Regions from separate parts of the Streptomyces sp. JH002 genome, predicted to be linked through region 2. Evidence: predicted binding sites of a transcription regulator. Region 2 holds the regulator's gene; the other holds the start of a gene.
What was found. Region 2 encodes HrcA, which represses chaperone genes, less so after heat shock. Its sites were predicted from a motif close to TTNGCACTCNGNNNNNCNGAGTGCNAA; they were not measured.
Positions count from the first base shown of each region.

Region 1: H7827_RS18390 (FmdB family zinc ribbon protein) is a predicted target of HrcA. The motif match lies at 5,292-5,318, and genes of this name have one in related genera.

Region 1 is NZ_CP087989.1:4,005,392-4,013,849, reverse strand. Features, by position in the region: gene H7827_RS18405 (5-formyltetrahydrofolate cyclo-ligase) at 1-555, shown strand, start outside; gene H7827_RS18400 (penicillin acylase family protein) at 649-3,396, opposite strand; gene H7827_RS18395 (potassium/proton antiporter) at 3,653-5,218, shown strand; gene H7827_RS18390 (FmdB family zinc ribbon protein) at 5,328-5,699, shown strand; gene H7827_RS18385 (S-methyl-5'-thioadenosine phosphorylase) at 5,696-6,535, shown strand; gene H7827_RS18380 (hypothetical protein) at 6,625-7,269, shown strand; gene mscL (large conductance mechanosensitive channel protein MscL) at 7,351-7,905, shown strand; gene H7827_RS18370 (organic hydroperoxide resistance protein) at 7,935-8,345, opposite strand.
Region 2 is NZ_CP087989.1:4,611,715-4,620,172, forward strand. Features, by position in the region: gene H7827_RS21070 (AMP-dependent synthetase/ligase) at 1-616, shown strand, start outside; gene hemW (radical SAM family heme chaperone HemW) at 643-1,884, opposite strand; gene H7827_RS21080 (DUF3097 domain-containing protein) at 1,901-2,743, opposite strand; gene H7827_RS21085 (MBL fold metallo-hydrolase) at 2,749-3,429, opposite strand; gene hrcA (heat-inducible transcriptional repressor HrcA) at 3,619-4,635, shown strand; gene dnaJ (molecular chaperone DnaJ) at 4,636-5,778, shown strand; gene H7827_RS21100 (16S rRNA (uracil(1498)-N(3))-methyltransferase) at 5,800-6,546, shown strand; gene H7827_RS21105 (methionine/alanine import family NSS transporter small subunit) at 6,617-6,736, opposite strand; gene H7827_RS21110 (sodium-dependent transporter) at 6,733-8,268, opposite strand; gene H7827_RS21115 (S41 family peptidase) at 8,402-8,458, shown strand, end outside.

The DNA of each region.
Region 1 (8,458 bases), 610 kb from region 2:
GTACGGGCCGCGCTGAGCGACGAGGAGGTCGCGCAGGCCGCCGTGGCGCTGGCCGACCGCGCCCTGGGCCTGCCGGAGCTGGCTTCGGCGCGCACGGTCGCCGCGTATGTGTCGGTGGGCCACGAGCCGGGCACCGGCGTGCTGCTGGACGCGCTGCGCGAGCGTGGCGTGCGGGTGCTGCTGCCGGTGCTGCTGGCGGACGACGACCTGGACTGGGGCGTGTACGAGGGGCCCGGCGCGCTGGTGGAGACGGAGCGCGGCGGCCGGATGCGGCTGCGGGAGCCGGGCGGGGAGCGGCTGGGCCGCGAGGCGGTGCTGGACGCGGACGTGGTGCTGCTGCCGGGGCTCGCGGTGGACGCGCACGGGGTGCGGATGGGGCGCGGCGGCGGCAGCTACGACCGGGTGCTGGCCCGGCTGGCGGCGGCCGGGGCGGATCCGGCGCCGGTGGTGCTGCTGTACGGGCACGAGGTGGTCGGGCGGCTGCCGGTGGAGCCGCACGACCGTCCGGTACGGGTGGCGGTCACCCCCGAGGGCGTGCACCGCTTCCCGCGCTGAGCGGGGCGGAGCGGGCCGGGCCGCGGGCCGGAACGACAACGGGGCGGGGCCGGTACGTACGACGTACCGGCCCCGCCCCGTCCGCTTGCGCCGTTACTCGTCCCCGGCGTCCTCGTCCGTGTCCTCGCGGGCGCCGCCCGGGGTCAGCGTGAGGGTGTCCCGGGTGCGTTCCGCGACCGCCTCGGCGGTGGAGGGCCAGGGCAGGAACTCGCCGCGCGCCCACATTCCCGTCTGGTCGGTGTAGTGCTCGTGGTACGCGTGCCCCGAGGCGCCCGACAGGTTGATCCACAGCGACTCGTCGAAGTCGGCCAGCGACACGATCATCCGCATGGAGGGCACCCACGTCGTCTCGTAGCCGCCCGCCGCGTTCCACGCGGTGGCGTTGACGGCGTCCGCGCCGCCCGACAGGTTCCACGGGCCGCGATTCAGCATCCAGCGCAGCGGGCCCGGGCCCTCCTCACCGAGGGTCTGGTTGGTGAGGGTCAGCTGGTGCAGCCGGCCCCAGCTCCAGGTGTCGATGTCCTTGCCCAGCTTCGCGGTCAGCTCCCAGCGGGCATCGCGCATCGCCCGCGCCAGCAGTTCGTCGCGGTCGGTGGCGGCCGGCTCGGTGCGGGTGGCCGGGGTCGTCCACCAGTCGCTGTCCGGCTCCTCGATCAGGACGCGCACCACCTCGAACCAGCGGTCCCCGCCGTCCGGCCACGCCGAGTCCGGGGAGCGCTCGCCGCACTCCGTGTCGAACAGCGCCTGGCCGTTGGCGTCCTCCAGCGGCGCCGAGTCGTCCGCCGGGCGCACCCGCAGGCACTGCCCCTCCACCCGCAGCTCCTTGGGGAGCTTGTGGCCGAAGGCGAGCTGGAGCGTGTTGGCCCACACCGCGTTGTAGTACGCGGCGGCGGCCGACTCGGAGTCCTGGCTGTAGTCCCAGCCCTCCAGCAGTTCCTGCGCCTCGCGGACGTAGGGGTCGGAGATCTCGATGTCCAGCAGGTACGGCACCAGGACGCGGGCCATCTCGTTGCTGTTGTCGATCTGGATGGACTGCATGTCGCCCATCGAGATCTTGCCGCCGTCCTCGATCTTCGACACCAGCAGATCCTCGATCCGCTGGCTGCGCGTGCCGTAGCTCCAGTCCTCGGTGAGGAAGTGCTCGTAGGACGCCGGGTCGATGACCGCCTGGTTGGCGGTGACGATGTAGCCGCGCTCCGGGTTCAGCTCCCAGGGCAGTTCCTCGAAGGGCACGTAGCCGGTCCAGTCGTACGCCGAGTCCCAGCCGGGCGCCGGGTAGCGGCCGTCGCCCGCGCCGCGCACCGGGATCCGGCCGGGCGCCTGGTAGCCGATGTTGCCGGAGGTGTCGGCGTAGATCATGTTCTGGGCCGGGACGGCGAAGTCGGCGGCGGCGGCCCGGAAGGCGTCGAAGTCGGTGGCGGTGTTGAGGCCGAAGACGGCGTCCATGGTGTTGGCCGGCTCCAGCGCGGTCCAGCTCAGCGAGACGGCGTAGCCGTTGCCGCGGTCCGGGGCGCCGGCGTCCACCGGCGCGGTCTGGCCGGTCTCGGCGAAGTCGTCGTGCCGGTCGGAGACGATCGGGCCGTTCTCGGTGGACCGCACGGTGATCTCGCGGTCCTCACCGCCCGCCACCTTGATCAGCTCGGTGCGGGTCTCGTACGGCTTCTGCTCACCGTCGCGCAGATAGTTGCCGTCGTTGAGCTTTTCCAGCCGCAGATCGGTCACGTCCGCGCCGAGGTTGGTAAAGCCCCAGGCGATGTCCTCGTTGTGGCCGATGACCACGCCCGGCATCCCGGAGAAGGAGAACCCGGACACCTCGAACGGACATTCCGCCGTCACCTCGTTGCAGTACAGGCCCATCTGGTACCAGACCGAGGGCAGCGAGGGGCCCAGGTGCGGGTCGTTCGCCAGCAGCGGCAGCCCGGTCGTCGTGTACTCACCGGAGACCACCCACGAGTTGGAGCCGATGCCGGGGCCCGCCGGGCCCAGCAGCGCCGGGATCTCGTCCAGGGTCGCGGCCAGCGCGCCCAGCTGCGTCCCCACCCCGCCCACCGCGTCATCGGCGGAAGACCCGTCGGCCGAACCGTCGGCCGAACCGTCGCCGGCGGTCCCCGAGCCGTCGCCCTGGTCGCCGATCGCCTCGACGATCGGGTTGTTGCGGTCGTACGGGTAGCCGGGGTACAGCTCCTCGATCTGCTCGGGGCTCAGCCGCCCGGCGAGCAGCGAGCGGTCGACCTCGTCCTCCATGTTGCCGCGCAGGTCCCACGCCATGGCCTTCAGCCAGGCCACCGAATCGACCGGGTCCCACGGCTCGGGCGCGTAGTCGTTGAGGAAACCGAGCGCCGCGTACTCCACCGAGAGCTCGGCGCCGCTGCGCGCGCCCAGGTACGAGTTCACGCCCTCCGCGTACGCCTCCAGGTACGCCTTGGTCTCCGGCGCCAGCTCCTCGTCGTACTCCTGCTGCGCGATCTGCCGCCACCCCAGGGTGCGCAGGAAGGCGTCCGTCTCCACCTGGCCCTCACCGAACATCTCCGAGAGCCGGCCGGAGGTCATGTGCCGGCGGACGTCCATCTCCCAGAACCGGTCCTGGGCATGCACATAGCCCTGGGCGCGGAAGAGGTCCTCGGCGGTGTCGGCGTACAGGCGCGGGATGCCGTTGCCGTCCCGCTGCACGGTGACCGGGCCGTTCAGCCCGTCGATTTCTATCTCCCCCGACACCTGCGGGTAGGACGCCCGCACGGTGCTCACGGTCCAGAAAGCGCCGTACCCCAATCCGGAGAGGACGATCAGTACGACAGCGATCACGAACACGCGGAGGCGTCGCGAGGGCTTGTTGGCGGGCATCTGTGTCCTTCACAGGCCTGGTGAGCGGATGGAAGCAACCATAGACATACGGCCACTGGGGTGAGCCTACGGGGAGTCACCCGCCGCGAGGGCGCGCGTCATAGCAGGGTGAAATCCGCGCGAATCAGCGCAATGGCCAACGCGTCACGGGGGTTCCGGCGGGCACGGGAACCGCGCGGCCCCCGGGAAGCGCCGACGGCCGCGAGAACAGGGGCGGGCACCGGGCCGGGGGCGACGAGGACGAGAGGACGCGACGCTGACGGTCGACCGCCTCAACGAGTTCCTGCTGCTGTGCGCCCTGGTCCTGCTGGTCGCCGTCGCCGCCGTCCGGCTCACCTCACGCAGCGGACTGCCGTCCCTGCTGCTGTATCTGGCCATCGGCGTGGTCCTGGGGCAGGACGGCCTCGGCCTGGACTTCCACGACCCGGAGACCACCCAGGTGCTCGGGTACGCGGCGCTGGTGGTGATCCTGGCCGAGGGCGGCCTGTCCACCCGCTGGCGCGACATCCGCCCCGCGGTCCCGGCCGCCGCCGTACTGGCCACCGCCGGGGTCGCGCTGAGCGTGGGGATCACGGCCGCCGGCGCGCACTACCTGGTGGGCCTGGAGTGGCGGTCCGCGCTGGTGATGGGCGCCGTGGTGTCCTCGACGGACGCCGCCGCGGTCTTCTCCGTCCTGCGCCGGGTGCCGCTGCCGCGCCGGCTGAGCGGCCTGCTGGAGGCGGAGTCGGGGTTCAACGACGCGCCGGTGGTGCTGCTGGTGGTGGCCTTCTCCGACCTGGGCGGGGGCGGGGGCGGCCCCTGGAGCGGGGGCTGGGCGGGCGGCGGGCACGCCTGGTACGTCCTGGTACCCCTGATGGCGCTTCAGCTGGCGATCGGCCTCGGCGTGGGCCTGGCCGTGGGGCGGCTGGGTGAGCTGGCGCTGCGGCGGGTGGCGCTGCCGGCCTCCGGCCTCTATCCGATCGCGGTGGTGGCGCTGACGGTGCTGGCGTACGCGGCGGGCGCGCTGGCGGGCGGCAGCGGCTTCCTGGCCACCTATGTCGCGGGTCTTGTGCTGGGCAACGCGCGGCTGCCGCACCGGCCGGTGACGCGCGGGTTCGCGGACGCCCTGGCGTGGCTGGCGCAGATCGGCCTGTTCGTGCTGCTGGGACTGCTGGTGGAGCCGTCCGACCTGCTGCGGGACTTCTGGCCGGCGGTGCTGGTCGGGGCGGTGCTGACGCTGGTGGCGCGGCCGGTGTCGGTGGCGGTGTGCACGACGCCCTTCGGGCAGCGGTGGCGGGAACAGGCGCTGCTGTCGTGGGCGGGGCTGCGCGGCGCCGTCCCCATCGTGCTGGCGATCATCCCGGTGGTGGCGGGGGTGCCGGACAGCGACCGGATCTTCCACATCGTGTTCGTGCTGGTGGTGGTCTTCACCCTGGCGCAGGGGCCGACGCTGCCCGCGCTGGCGCGCCGGCTGCGGCTGGGCGGCGAGGCGGGGGCCGGGGTGGAACTGGACATCGAGTCGACGCCGCTGGAGCGTCTCGGCGGCTTCGGGCATCTGCTGACGTGCGCGGTGCCGCGGCGGTCCCGGATGGCCGGAGTGGAGATCGCGGAGCTGCGGCTGCCCGCCGGGGCGGCGGTGATGCTGGTGGTACGGGGCGGCACGGGCTTCGTACCGGCCCCGTCGGCGGTGCTGCGGGAGGGGGACGAACTGCTGGTGGTGGCGACGGAGCCGGTGCGGGACGAGGTGGAACGGCGGCTGCTCGCGGTGAGCCGGGGCGGGCGGCTGGTGGGCTGGCTGGGCGGGCGCGGCAGCACGGGAGTACGGCGCGGCGCCCGGCACTGAGGAGCGCCGTTGTGGGACCGGTGGGGGTCGGCAGTGGACTTCCGTACCCGGAATGTTGCACGATGGACCGTCGTTAGCACTCGGTGGAGAAGAGTGCCAGGAGGATCACGTGCCGACGTATCAGTATCAGTGCACCGCGTGCCAAGAGGGCCTCGAAGTGGTGCAGAAGTTCACCGATGACGCGCTCACCGAGTGCCCCAGCTGCCAGGGGCGGCTGAAGAAGGTGTTCTCGGCGGTCGGCATCGTCTTCAAGGGCTCCGGCTTCTACCGCAACGACAGCCGTAACAGCTCGTCGAGCAGCAGCCCGGCGGCCTCCTCGGCCCAGAAGGCGGACAGCGGCGCCAAGACCGAGAAGAAGTCGGGTTCCGACGCCTCCTCCGCGGGGTCCTCCGGGTCCTCGTCGGGCGGCGGCACCCCGGCGCCCGCCGCGTCCTCGTCGTCCTCGGCCTCGTCCTCGGCCGGCTCGACCTCCGCCGCATGAGCGCGGCCGAGGCGGAGATCGGCGTCATCGGCGGGTCGGGTTTCTACTCCTTCCTGGACGATGTGACCGAAGTCACGGTCGAGACGCCGTACGGGGCGCCCAGCGACTCCCTCTTCCTCGGCGAGATCGCCGGCCGCCGGGTGGCGTTCCTCCCGCGGCACGGCCGCAAGCACGGACTGCCACCGCACCGGATCAACTACCGGGCGAACCTGTGGGCGCTGCGCTCCCTCGGGGTGCGCCAGGTACTCGGCCCGTGCGCGGTGGGCGGACTGCGCCCCGAGTACGGGCCCGGCACGCTGCTGGTGCCCGACCAACTGGTGGACCGCACCAAGGGCCGCGCGCAGACGTACTACGACGGCGAACAGCGCGAGGACGGCCAGGTGCCGAACGTGGTGCACTTGACGTTCTCCGACCCGTACTGCGCCACCGGGCGCCGGGTGGCGCTGGCCGCCGCCCGCGGGCGGGGCTGGGAGCCGGTGGACAGCGGCACGCTGTGCGTGATCGAGGGCCCGCGCTTCTCCACCCGCGCCGAATCGCGCTGGCACGCCGCGCAGGGCTGGTCCGTGGTGGGCATGACCGGCCACCCCGAGGCGGTGCTCGCCCGGGAGCTGGAGCTCTGCTACACCTCGCTGACCCTGGTCACGGATCTGGACGCGGGGGCGGAGAGCGGCGAGGGCGTCTCGCACGCCGAGGTGCTGGAGGTCTTCGGCCAGAACATCGGGCGGCTGCGCGAGGTGCTCTTCGACGCGGTGGCCGCGCTGCCCGTCACGGGTGAGCGCGACTGCGGGTGCGCGACGGCCCTGCTGGGGCAGGAGCCGGGCATAGAGCTGCCCTGACCCACCCGTGTGGGTGACGGAGTTATCCACAGCCCCGGAGTTTTCCCCAGCCTGCGGCGAGGTCTCGCGCCGCGGGACACAGTGGCCGCATGACAGCGACCACAACACCCCCACGCGATTCCCCCGCCCCCTCCACTTCCGCTGCTCCGCCTTCTCCGGTCTCCATCTCCGGATCTGTCTCCGGGTCCGACTCCGGCCACGGCTCCGGCTCCGCCCGTCCCGTGGTGCCGGCCTTCGCGCCGCTGCGCCCGCGCGTTCGGCGGTTCGGGCTGCGGCAGCTGGTACGGGGCCGGGCCCGTGGCGGGGCGGCGGGCCTCGCGGTGGCGGCTGCCGTGCTGGCGATGGCTCTGCCCGGCGACGCGCCGGCCCCGGGGAGGGAGCCAGTGACGGTGACGGTCGCCGACGCCCGCGAGGGCCCGCCGGCCGCGACGAAGGCGCCACCGGCCGCCGAGCGGGTCTCGGCTGCGGTCCGGATCGCCGACGCGCAGGTGGTCCGGCTGCTGGCGCCCGGCGACGAGGTGGATGTCCTGGCCGCCGATCCCGGTTCGGCGGACCCGGCCCGGGTGGTCGCCCACCGGGCGGAGGTCACCGAGGTTCCGGTCGAGCAGGCGGCAGGTGAGGCGGGGTTTTCCGGTGAGCGTGGCGCGCTGCTGATTCTCTCGGTCTCCCCCGCCACGGCGGCCGAGCTGGCGGGTGCGGCATCCGGAGCACAACTGGCGGTATCCCGATGGTAGTTCGAACCGATTGGACACGGAATGCCATTGTGGTGCACCGTGCGGGGTCCGACGCGGATCACATTCCAGAAGGACAGTGCAGTGAGCGAGACCAAGGGAATCCTGAGCGGATTCAAAGAATTCCTGATGCGCGGGAATGTCATCGAGCTGGCGGTGGCGGTCGTCGTCGGCGCCGCGTTCACCGGAATTGTGACGTCGGTGGTCGAGGGCGTCATCAACCCGATGATCGGCGCCTTCGGGACGCAGGATCTCGACAAGTACGAGCTGTGCCTGACGGGGGACTGCGACGCGGCGGGTGGAGCGGCGATCCGCTGGGGCTCGGTGCTGACCGCCTCGCTGACCTTCCTGATGACGGCCGCCGTCGTCTACTTCCTGATGATCATGCCGATGAACCGCTTCAACGCCCGCCGGGCCGCGAAGGCGGGGCTGCACGAGGAGCCGGTCTCCAAGACCGAGCTGGAGATCCTCATCGAGATCCGCGACGAGCTGATCGCCCAGCGTGCGGCGGGCACGGAAGCGGGCACGGAAGGGGCGCCGGCACTGGTCGGCCAGCGCGGCGCCCCGAACGGCGCGAGCGGGGAGGACACCGGCGCGGATACCGACACGGCATCGGGCTCCGGTTCCGGCAACCGCTGACGGCGGGCGGCCTCCCCCGCCGCCGCCTCCTACTCGACGACGAGCCGCACGTCGATGTTGCCCCGGGTGGCCCGGGAGTACGGGCACACCTGGTGCGCCTGGGCCACCAGCTTCTCCCCGGTCTCACCCGCGAGCGCGTCCGGCAGTTCGACACGCAGCGTCACCGCGAGACCGAATCCCACGCCGTCCTTGCCGATACCGACCTCGGCGGTGACGGACACCTCGCTGGTGTCGATCTTCTCCTGGCGCCCCACCGCGCCCAGCGCGCTGGCGAAGCAGGCGGCGTAACCGGCCGCGAACAGCTGCTCGGGGTTGGTGCCCTTGCCACTGCCGCCGAGCGCGGGCGGCGGGGCGAGGGTGAGGTCGAGCTGACCGTCGGAGCTGACGGCCCGCCCCTCACGTCCGTTGGCGGTCGCGATCGCGGTGTACAGCGGTTCCATGACGGTCTCCCTCATCCACTTCGCCGATGGCCGGCTCTCCTGACTCCTCAACCTAAGCACACAACTAAGTTGTGCACAACTAAAACGCGGACAAGGAACCCCCGGTATCGTGG
Region 2 (8,458 bases):
GGCGCTGCCCGGCTGCGAGGTGCGCATCGCGGAGGAGGACGGCGAGATCCTGCTGCGCGGCCCGGGGATCATGGAGGGCTACCACGGGAAGCCGGAGCTGACCGCGGAGGTCCTGGAGGAGGACGGCTGGTTCCACACCGGGGACATCGGTGAGCTGTCCGACGACGGCTATCTGAAGATCACCGACCGCAAGAAGGACCTGTTCAAGACCTCGGTCGGCAAGTACGTGGCGCCCACCGAGATCGAGGGGCGCTTCAAGGCGGTCTGTCCCTACGTCTCCAACGTGCTCGTCATCGGCGCGGACCGGAAGTTCTGCTCCGCGCTGATCGGCCTGGACGAGGCGATGATCCTGGGCTGGGCGGCCGAGAACGGCATGGCCGGCAGGACGTACGCCCAGGTCATGGCCGACCCGCGCACCCGTGAGCTGATCGACGGGTACGTGGGGCAGCTCAACGAGGGCCTCCAGCGCTGGCAGACCATCCGGCAGTTCCGGCTGCTGCCCCGCGACCTCGATGTGGAGCACGGGGAGCTGACGCCGAGCCTGAAGATGAAGCGGCCGGTCGTCGAGGGCGAGTACAAGGAACTGATCGACGAGATGTACGCCCCGCGCACCTGAGGCGCGGGGCGCCGCGAGGCGGTGCGTCAGTCGATCAGGTCGCGGACCAGTGCGTCGGCCAGCAGGCGGCCCTTGAGGGTGAGGGCCGCCCGCCCGGCGTCGTGGGCCGCCGGGTCAAGGAGGCCGTCCGCCAGCGCGCGGGCGGCCGCCGCCGTTCCGGCCTCGCGCAGCAGCGTCAGCTCGCAGCCGGCGACCATGCGCAGCTCCAGCAGGATGCGCTCCACGCGCCGGTCCTCCGCCGACAGCAGCTCGCGCCCGGCACCGGGGGAGCGGCCGGCGGCCAGCGCCCGGGTGTACGCGGCGGGGTGCTTCACGTTCCACCAGCGGACCCCGCCCACGTGGCTGTGGGCGCCGGGCCCGGCGCCCCACCAGTCGGCGCCGGTCCAGTACAGCTCGTTGTGCCGGCAGCGCGCGGCCTGTGAGGTGGCCCAGTTGGACACCTCGTACCAGCCGAATCCGGCCGCCGACAGGGTCTCCTCGGCGATCAGGTAGCGGTCCGCGTGCACGTCGTCGTCCGTCATCGGGATCTCGCCGCGCCGCACCCGCCCGGCGAGGCGGGTGCCCTCCTCGACGATGAGCGAGTACGCCGAGACGTGGTCGGGCCCGGCTGCCACCGCCGCCTCCAGCGTGCCGCGCCAGTCCGCGTCGGACTCGCCGGGGGTGCCGTAGATCAGGTCGAGATTGACGTGCGCGAACCCGGCGGCGCGGGCCTCGGCCACGCACGCCTCGGGGCGGCCCGGGGTGTGGGTGCGCTCCAGGATGTTCAGCACGTGGGGGCTGGCGCTCTGCATGCCGAAGGAGATCCGGTTGAAGCCGGCCGCGCGCAGTTCCGCCAGGTAGGCGGGGTCCACCGAGTCCGGGTTGGCCTCGGTGGTCACCTCGGCGTCCGGCGCCAGTCCGAACTCCTCGCGCACGGCGCCCAGCATCGCGCCGAGATCGGCGGCCGGCAGCAGGGTGGGGGTGCCGCCGCCGACGAAGACCGTCGACACCGGGCGCGGGTCGTCGCCCAGTACCTTGCGGGCCAGCCGGATCTCCTCGGCGAGGGTCGCCGCGTAGTTCTCCCGGGAGGCGATCGCCCCGTCCGCGCCGCGCAGCTCGGCGGCCGTGTAGGTGTTGAAGTCGCAGTAGCCGCAGCGGGTGGCGCAGTACGGCACGTGCAGGTAGAACGCGAGCGGCCGGCCGGCGGCCCCGGTCAGGGCGGCGGCGGGCAGCGAGCCGTCCTCGGGGACGGGCTCGCCATCGGGCAGGACGGAGGGCATGCCCTCCATTGTCCGGCATCCGTGCTCAGGGCACCGGGCCGCCCACCGTGACGTGGTCGATCAGGTGTTCCACCGGGCCCAGCAGGGTGGGGTCCAGGTCGCGGAAGCTGTGCACCTTCCCCAGGATGTGCTGCCAGGCGGCGCCGGTGTTGGCCGGCCAGCCCAGGGCGCGGCACACCCCCGTCTTCCAGTCCTGGCCGCGCGGCACCCGCGGCCAGGCGGCGATGCCCACCGAGGACGGCTTGACCGCCTCCCAGATGTCGATGAACGGGTGGCCCACGATCAGCACGTTCGGGTCCGTCACCCCGGCCGCGATCCGGGACTCCTTGGACCCCGGCACCAGATGGTCCACCAGCACCCCGAGCCGGGCGTCGGCACTCGGCCCGAACTCCTTCACGATCGCCGGGAGGTCGTCGATGCCCTCCAGATACTCGACGACCACCCCCTCGATCCGCAGGTCATCGCCCCAGACCTTCTCCACCAGCTCCGCGTCGTGGCGCCCCTCCACATAGATGCGCCCGGCGCGCGCCACCCGGGCCCGTGCCCCGGGGACCGCCACCGAGCCGGAGGCGGTCCGCGCCGGCCCCGACGGGGGACGGGAGCCGGCCGGCCTGGGCAGGGTCAGCGTCACCGGATTGCCCTCCAGCAGGAAGCCGCGCGGTTCCAGCGGGAACACCCGCCGCTTGCCGAACCGGTCCTCCAGCGTCACCGTCGGACCCTGCGCCGTCTTCTCGCAGCGGATCACCGCCCCGCAGTACCCGGTGCCGGCCTCCTCCACCACGAGACCGGGCTCGGCCGGCACCTCGGGCACGGGGGCGGACCGCTTCCACGGCGGGGTCAGGTCGGGGCCGTACTCTCTGCTGCGCATGGCCGTCATTGTGCCCCGGCGCGTGCGGCGAGAAAGGCGCGCTGGGCGCGTACGAACGCGGCGTCCACCACCGCGCCGTGCCCCGGGACGTAGCGGGCCCGCGGGCCGCCCAGCTCCAGCAGCCGGTCCAGCGCGGCGGGCCAGGCGGCCGGGTCGGCGTCGGGCCCGGCCTGCGGCTCGCCCGACTCCTCGACCAGGTCGCCGCAGAAGACGATGTCGTCCACCTTCACCACCACGTCGTGGGGGGTGTGCGCGGGGCCCAGCCGCGCCACCGACACGGTGCGCCCGCCCCCCAGGTACAGAGAGAGCCGCGATTCCACCGGCTGGGCCCGTACCCCCGCCAGCGCCGCCGCGCCCTTCGCCGCCTCCGCCTCCGGCATCCCGTGCCGTACCGCGTCCGCCGCCAGCTCCGCCGGATCGCCCAGCTCCCCGTACACCCGTGCCCCGGGGTAACCGCCGGCCCCGAGGACGTGATCGAAGTGCGGATGGGTCAGCACCACCCAGCGCACCGGCAGTCCCAGCAGGCCGCGCAGCTCCGCCCGGATCGCCCCGGCCGCGTCCGGGGAGGGGCCCGCGTCCACCAGCAGCACCCCGCGCGCGCCCGCGATCGCGCCCACCGTCTCGTCCCAGCCGGGCAGCCGGATCCGCAGTACGCCCGGGGCAAGCTCTTCCCAAGAGGTCTCCACAGTGCGAAGTTAACGTCACGGAGCGGGGCATGCTCTGCCTTACGGGGCTCCTCCCGCGATACCGTCGGGCGGTCGCGCTTTCCCTGGCCTTGCTACCCGGCCGTACACTGGTCCAGGGATTGGCACTCGGAGTGGATGAGTGCCAGGACGGTACTGACGGGAATGCGGCCGGACGGGAGGTGTCGCTGCATGCTCAGTGAACGCAGACTGGAAGTGCTGCGGGCCATCGTCCAGGACTATGTCGGCACCGAGGAGCCGGTGGGTTCCAAGGCGCTGACGGAGCGGCACAACCTCCAGGTGTCCCCGGCGACGGTGCGCAACGACATGGCGGCGCTGGAGGAGGAGGGCTACATCGCCCAGCCCCACACCAGCGCCGGACGGGTGCCCACCGACAAGGGCTACCGGCTGTTCGTCGACAAGCTCGCCGACGTCAAGCCGCTGACCACCGCCGAGCGGCGCGCCATCTCCAGCTTCCTGGAGGGCGCCGTCGACCTCGACGACGTCGTGGGCCGTACGGTGCGGCTGCTGGCCACGCTCACCCGGCAGGTCGCCGTGGTGCAGTACCCCTCGCTGAGCCGCTCCACGGTGCGGCACGTCGAACTGCTCTCGCTGGCCCCGGCCCGGGTGATGCTGGTGCTGATCACCGACACCGGGCGGGTCGAGCAGCGCATGGTGGACTGCCCGGCGCCGTTCGGGGAGACCTCGCTGGCCGATCTGCGGGCCCGGCTGAACAGCCGGATCGTGGGCGAGCGCTTCGCCGAGGTGCCCCGGCTGGTGCAGGACCTGCCCGAGTCCTTCGACAGTGAGGACCGGGGCACGGTGTCCACGGTGCTGTCCACCCTGCTGGAAACCCTGGTCGAGGAGACCGAGGAACGGCTGGTCATCGGCGGCACCGCCAATCTGACCCGGTTCGGCCAGGACTTCCCGCTGACGATCCGGCCGGTGCTGGAGGCGCTGGAGGAGCACGTGGTGCTGCTCCGGCTGCTCGGCGAGGCCAAGGACACGGGTATGACCGTCCGCATCGGGCATGAGAACGCTCATGAGGGGCTGACCTCCACATCGGTCGTGGCGGTCGGCTACGGTTCCGGTAACGAGGCGGTCGCGAAACTCGGCGTGGTCGGACCGACCCGCATGGACTACCCCGGAACGATGGGAGCGGTGCGCGCAGTGGCACGGTACGTCGGACAGATCCTCGCGGAGAATTAGGTGGCGACGGACTACTACGCGATCCTGGGCGTGCAGCGTGATGCCTCACAGGACGAGATCAAGAAGGCCTTCCGCAGACTGGCGAGGGAGCTGCACCCGGATGTGAATCCGGACCCCAAGACCCAGGAGCGGTTCAAGGAGATCAACACCGCCTACGAGGTGCTCTCCGACCCGCAGAAGAAACAGATGTACGACCTCGGCGGGGACCCGATGGGTCCCGGCGGCGGGGCGGGCGCTGCGGGATTCGGCGGGGCGGCCGGGTTCGGGAACTTCTCGGACATCATGGACGCCTTCTTCGGCACCGCCCAGCAGCGGGGCCCGAAGTCGCGCACCCGGCGCGGCCAGGACGCCATGATCCGGCTGGAGATCGACCTCAAGGAGGCGGCCTTCGGCACGACCAAGGAGATCCAGGTCGACACCGCCACCGTGTGCAACACGTGCAACGGTGAGGGCGCCGCGCCCGGTACCTCCGCGCAGACGTGTGACATGTGCCGGGGCCGGGGCGAGGTCTCGCAGGTCACCCGCTCCTTCCTGGGGCAGGTCATGACCTCGCGGCCGTGCCCGCAGTGCCAGGGCTTCGGCACGGTCGTCCCGACCCCGTGCCCCGAGTGCGCGGGCGACGGCCGGGTACGGTCGCGGCGTACGCTCACGGTGAAGATCCCGGCCGGTGTCGACAACGGCACCCGCATCCAGCTGGCGGGCGAGGGCGAGGTCGGCCCCGGTGGCGGACCGGCCGGCGACCTGTACGTGGAGATCCGCGAGAGCGCGCATCCGGTCTTCCAGCGGCGCGGTGACGATCTGCACTGCACGGTCACCATCCCGATGACGGCGGCGTCGCTCGGCACCAAGGTGCCGCTGGAGACGCTGGACGGCACGGAGGAGGTCGACATCCGGCCCGGGACGCAGTCCGGCCAGTCGATCCCGCTGCACGGCCGGGGTGTGACGCATCTGCGCAGCAACGGGCGCGGTGATCTGGTGGTCCATGTCGAGGTGCAGACTCCGTCGAAGCTCGACCCCGAGCAGGAGGAGCTGCTGCGGCGGCTGGCGAAGCTCCGGGGTGAGGAGCGGCCGCTCGGTCAGTTTCAGCCGGGGCAGCAGGGACTCTTCTCGCGGCTGAAGGACGCCTTCAACGGCCGTTCCTGAGAAAGGCGTTACGGAAGAACGATGACGGCTCCGGTCTTTGTGACGGACGGACCGCTGGCGGGGGCCCGGGCGGGTTCCTCGCTGACCCTGGACGGCGCCGAGGGCCGGCACGCGGTGTCGGTGCGGCGGCTGCGGGTGGGCGAGGAGGTCGTCCTCACCGACGGCGCGGGCACCGGCGCCGCCGGCTCGGTCGCCGCCGTCGAGGGCAAGGACCGGCTGGTGGTGACGGTGGACGCGGTCCGCTCCGAGCCGCCGGCCGCCCCCCGGATCACAGTGGTGCAGGCCCTGCCGAAGGGCGACCGCGGCGAAGTGGCCGTGGAGACCATGACCGAGACGGGCGTGGACGCGATCGTGCCCTGGGCCGCCGCCCGCTGCATCACGCAGTGGAAGGGCGAGCGTGGGGCGAAGTCCCTGGGCAAGTGGCGGGCGACCGCCCGCGAGGCCGCCAAGCAGTCCCGGCGGCTGTGGATCCCGGAGGTCGGCGAGCCGATGGGGACCGCGGCGGTGGCGAAGCTGCTGGCGGGCGCGGCGTTCGCCGGGGTGCTGCACGAGTCGGGCACCGAACCCCTGGCCGCCGTGCCGCTGCCTCCCGAGGGGGACATCGTCCTGGTGGTGGGTCCCGAGGGCGGGGTCGCGCCGCAGGAGCTGGAGGCGTTCGCGGCGGCCGGGGCGCGGCCGTACCGGCTGGGGCCGACCGTGCTGCGCACCTCCACGGCCGGGACGGCGGCGGCGGCGCTGCTGCTGACCAGGACCGGCCGCTGGGGCTGAATCCTCTTCACACGCCGGAGGCCGCCGTCCTTCTCGGGACGGCGGCCTCCGGCGTGCGTACGGGTGCGTGTCAGTCCTCCGGGTGCTCCGGGTGCTCCGGGTGCCGGACCAGCTTGACGACGGCGCCGATCAGGCCGCCCCAGACGATGATCATCGCGACGGTCATCATGATGATGGCTCCGGTGCTCATCGCGGATCCCCCTTCGTCAGCAGGTCATGGTCGTCGGTGAGAGCCGGGCTCGGCCGCCGCCACGGGATGAGGGAGAGCACGATGCCGACGACGAGTGCCGCCAGGGCCACTCCCCAGCCCGCGTAGAGCAGGAACGAGGTGGGGAGCTCGCCGTAGTTCTCCTGGAACTCGTGCACCAGGCTGTCGATCATCATCCAGCCGAGCACCACGGGGGTGACGACGCCCAGGCAGATCTTCCACCAGCGGCCCAGCAGGATGGAGGAGGTGCCGTCCGCGTTCCGCTGGAGGGCGGGAAGCCTGCGGCTGATCCAGCTCACCATGATCAGCAGCACCAGAGCGGCCAGCGCGATGCCGTACTGGTTGATGAAGTGATCGGCGGCGTCCAGGAAGTACAGGCCCCCGTTGGTGGAGAACAGGGCGATCGACACCACGCCGGTGGCGCCGCCGACCACGAGCACCGACCGCGTGCGGCTGATCCCGGTGCGGTCCTCCACCGCAGCGACGATCACCTGGACGATGCTGATGAGCGAGGTCAGTCCGGCGATCACCAGCGAGCCGAAGAACAGCACGCCGAACGCCTGGCCGAACCACATCTCGGAGATCACCTGCGGGAAGGCGATGAAGGCCAGTCCGACGCCTTGGCTGGCCACCTCGTTGACTCCGACGCCCGACTGGGCCGCCATGAAGCCGAGCGTCGCGAAGACGCCGATGCCGGCCAGGATCTCGAAGGAGCTGTTGGCGAAGCCGGCCACCATCGCGGACCCGGTGAGGTCGGAGCGGCGGTTGAGGTACGAGGCGTAGGTGATCATGATGCCGAAGCCGATGGACAGCGAGAAGAAGATCTGTCCGTAGGCGGCGACCCAGACACTGCCGTTGGTGAGGGCTCCCCAGTCGGGTGCGAACAGGGCGTTCAGCCCGTCCGCGGCGCCCTCCAGCGTCACGGCACGGATCACCAGCACGACGAAGAAGGCCACCAGCAGCGGGATGAAGATCTTGTTGGCCCGTTCGATCCCGCGCCGGACCCCGAGGGCCAGGATGATCAGCGCGATGATCCAGATGCCGATCAGCGGGACGGCCACCCCGGGCACGAAGGCGCTGATGGTCCCCGGCTCGTCGGCGATCTTCAGGAAGTCGTTGAAGAAGAAACCGTTCGGGTCGTCCCCCCACGCCCTGGTGAAGGAGAAGCCGACATAGCGCACCGACCAGGCCAGGATCACGGCGTAGTAGGTGGCGATCACGAAACAGATCGCCACCTGCCACCAGCCGATCGCCTGGGTGGGGCGGTACAGCGCGCGCAGAGCGGCGGGTGGTGAGGCGCGGTATTTGCGGCCGATCGTGTATTCGAGGATCAGCAGCGGAATTCCGGCGGTGAGCAGCGCGATGAGATAGGGCAGCAGAAAAGATCCGCCACCATTGTCAAAGGCGACTTTGGGGAATCGCCAGATGTTCCCCAGTCCGATGGCTGACCCGATCGCGGCCATGAGGAACCCGGCTCGGGTTCCCCATTGTTCGCGAGGCGGCTGGTCGGTCATGTGTCGAGCGTCCTTATCGTCCCGGTACAACTGCGCGAACCGTACCAGTGTGATGAAAGTACGGCATCAGGAGTCCAGTCAGAGGACGGAAGAGGTGGTGACACAAGGGGTGCGGGCGACTACGGTCCGGTGAATGACCCTGCCTTTCTACGCACGATTTCCGCATGTGTACGGAGAACTGGTGGCCTTC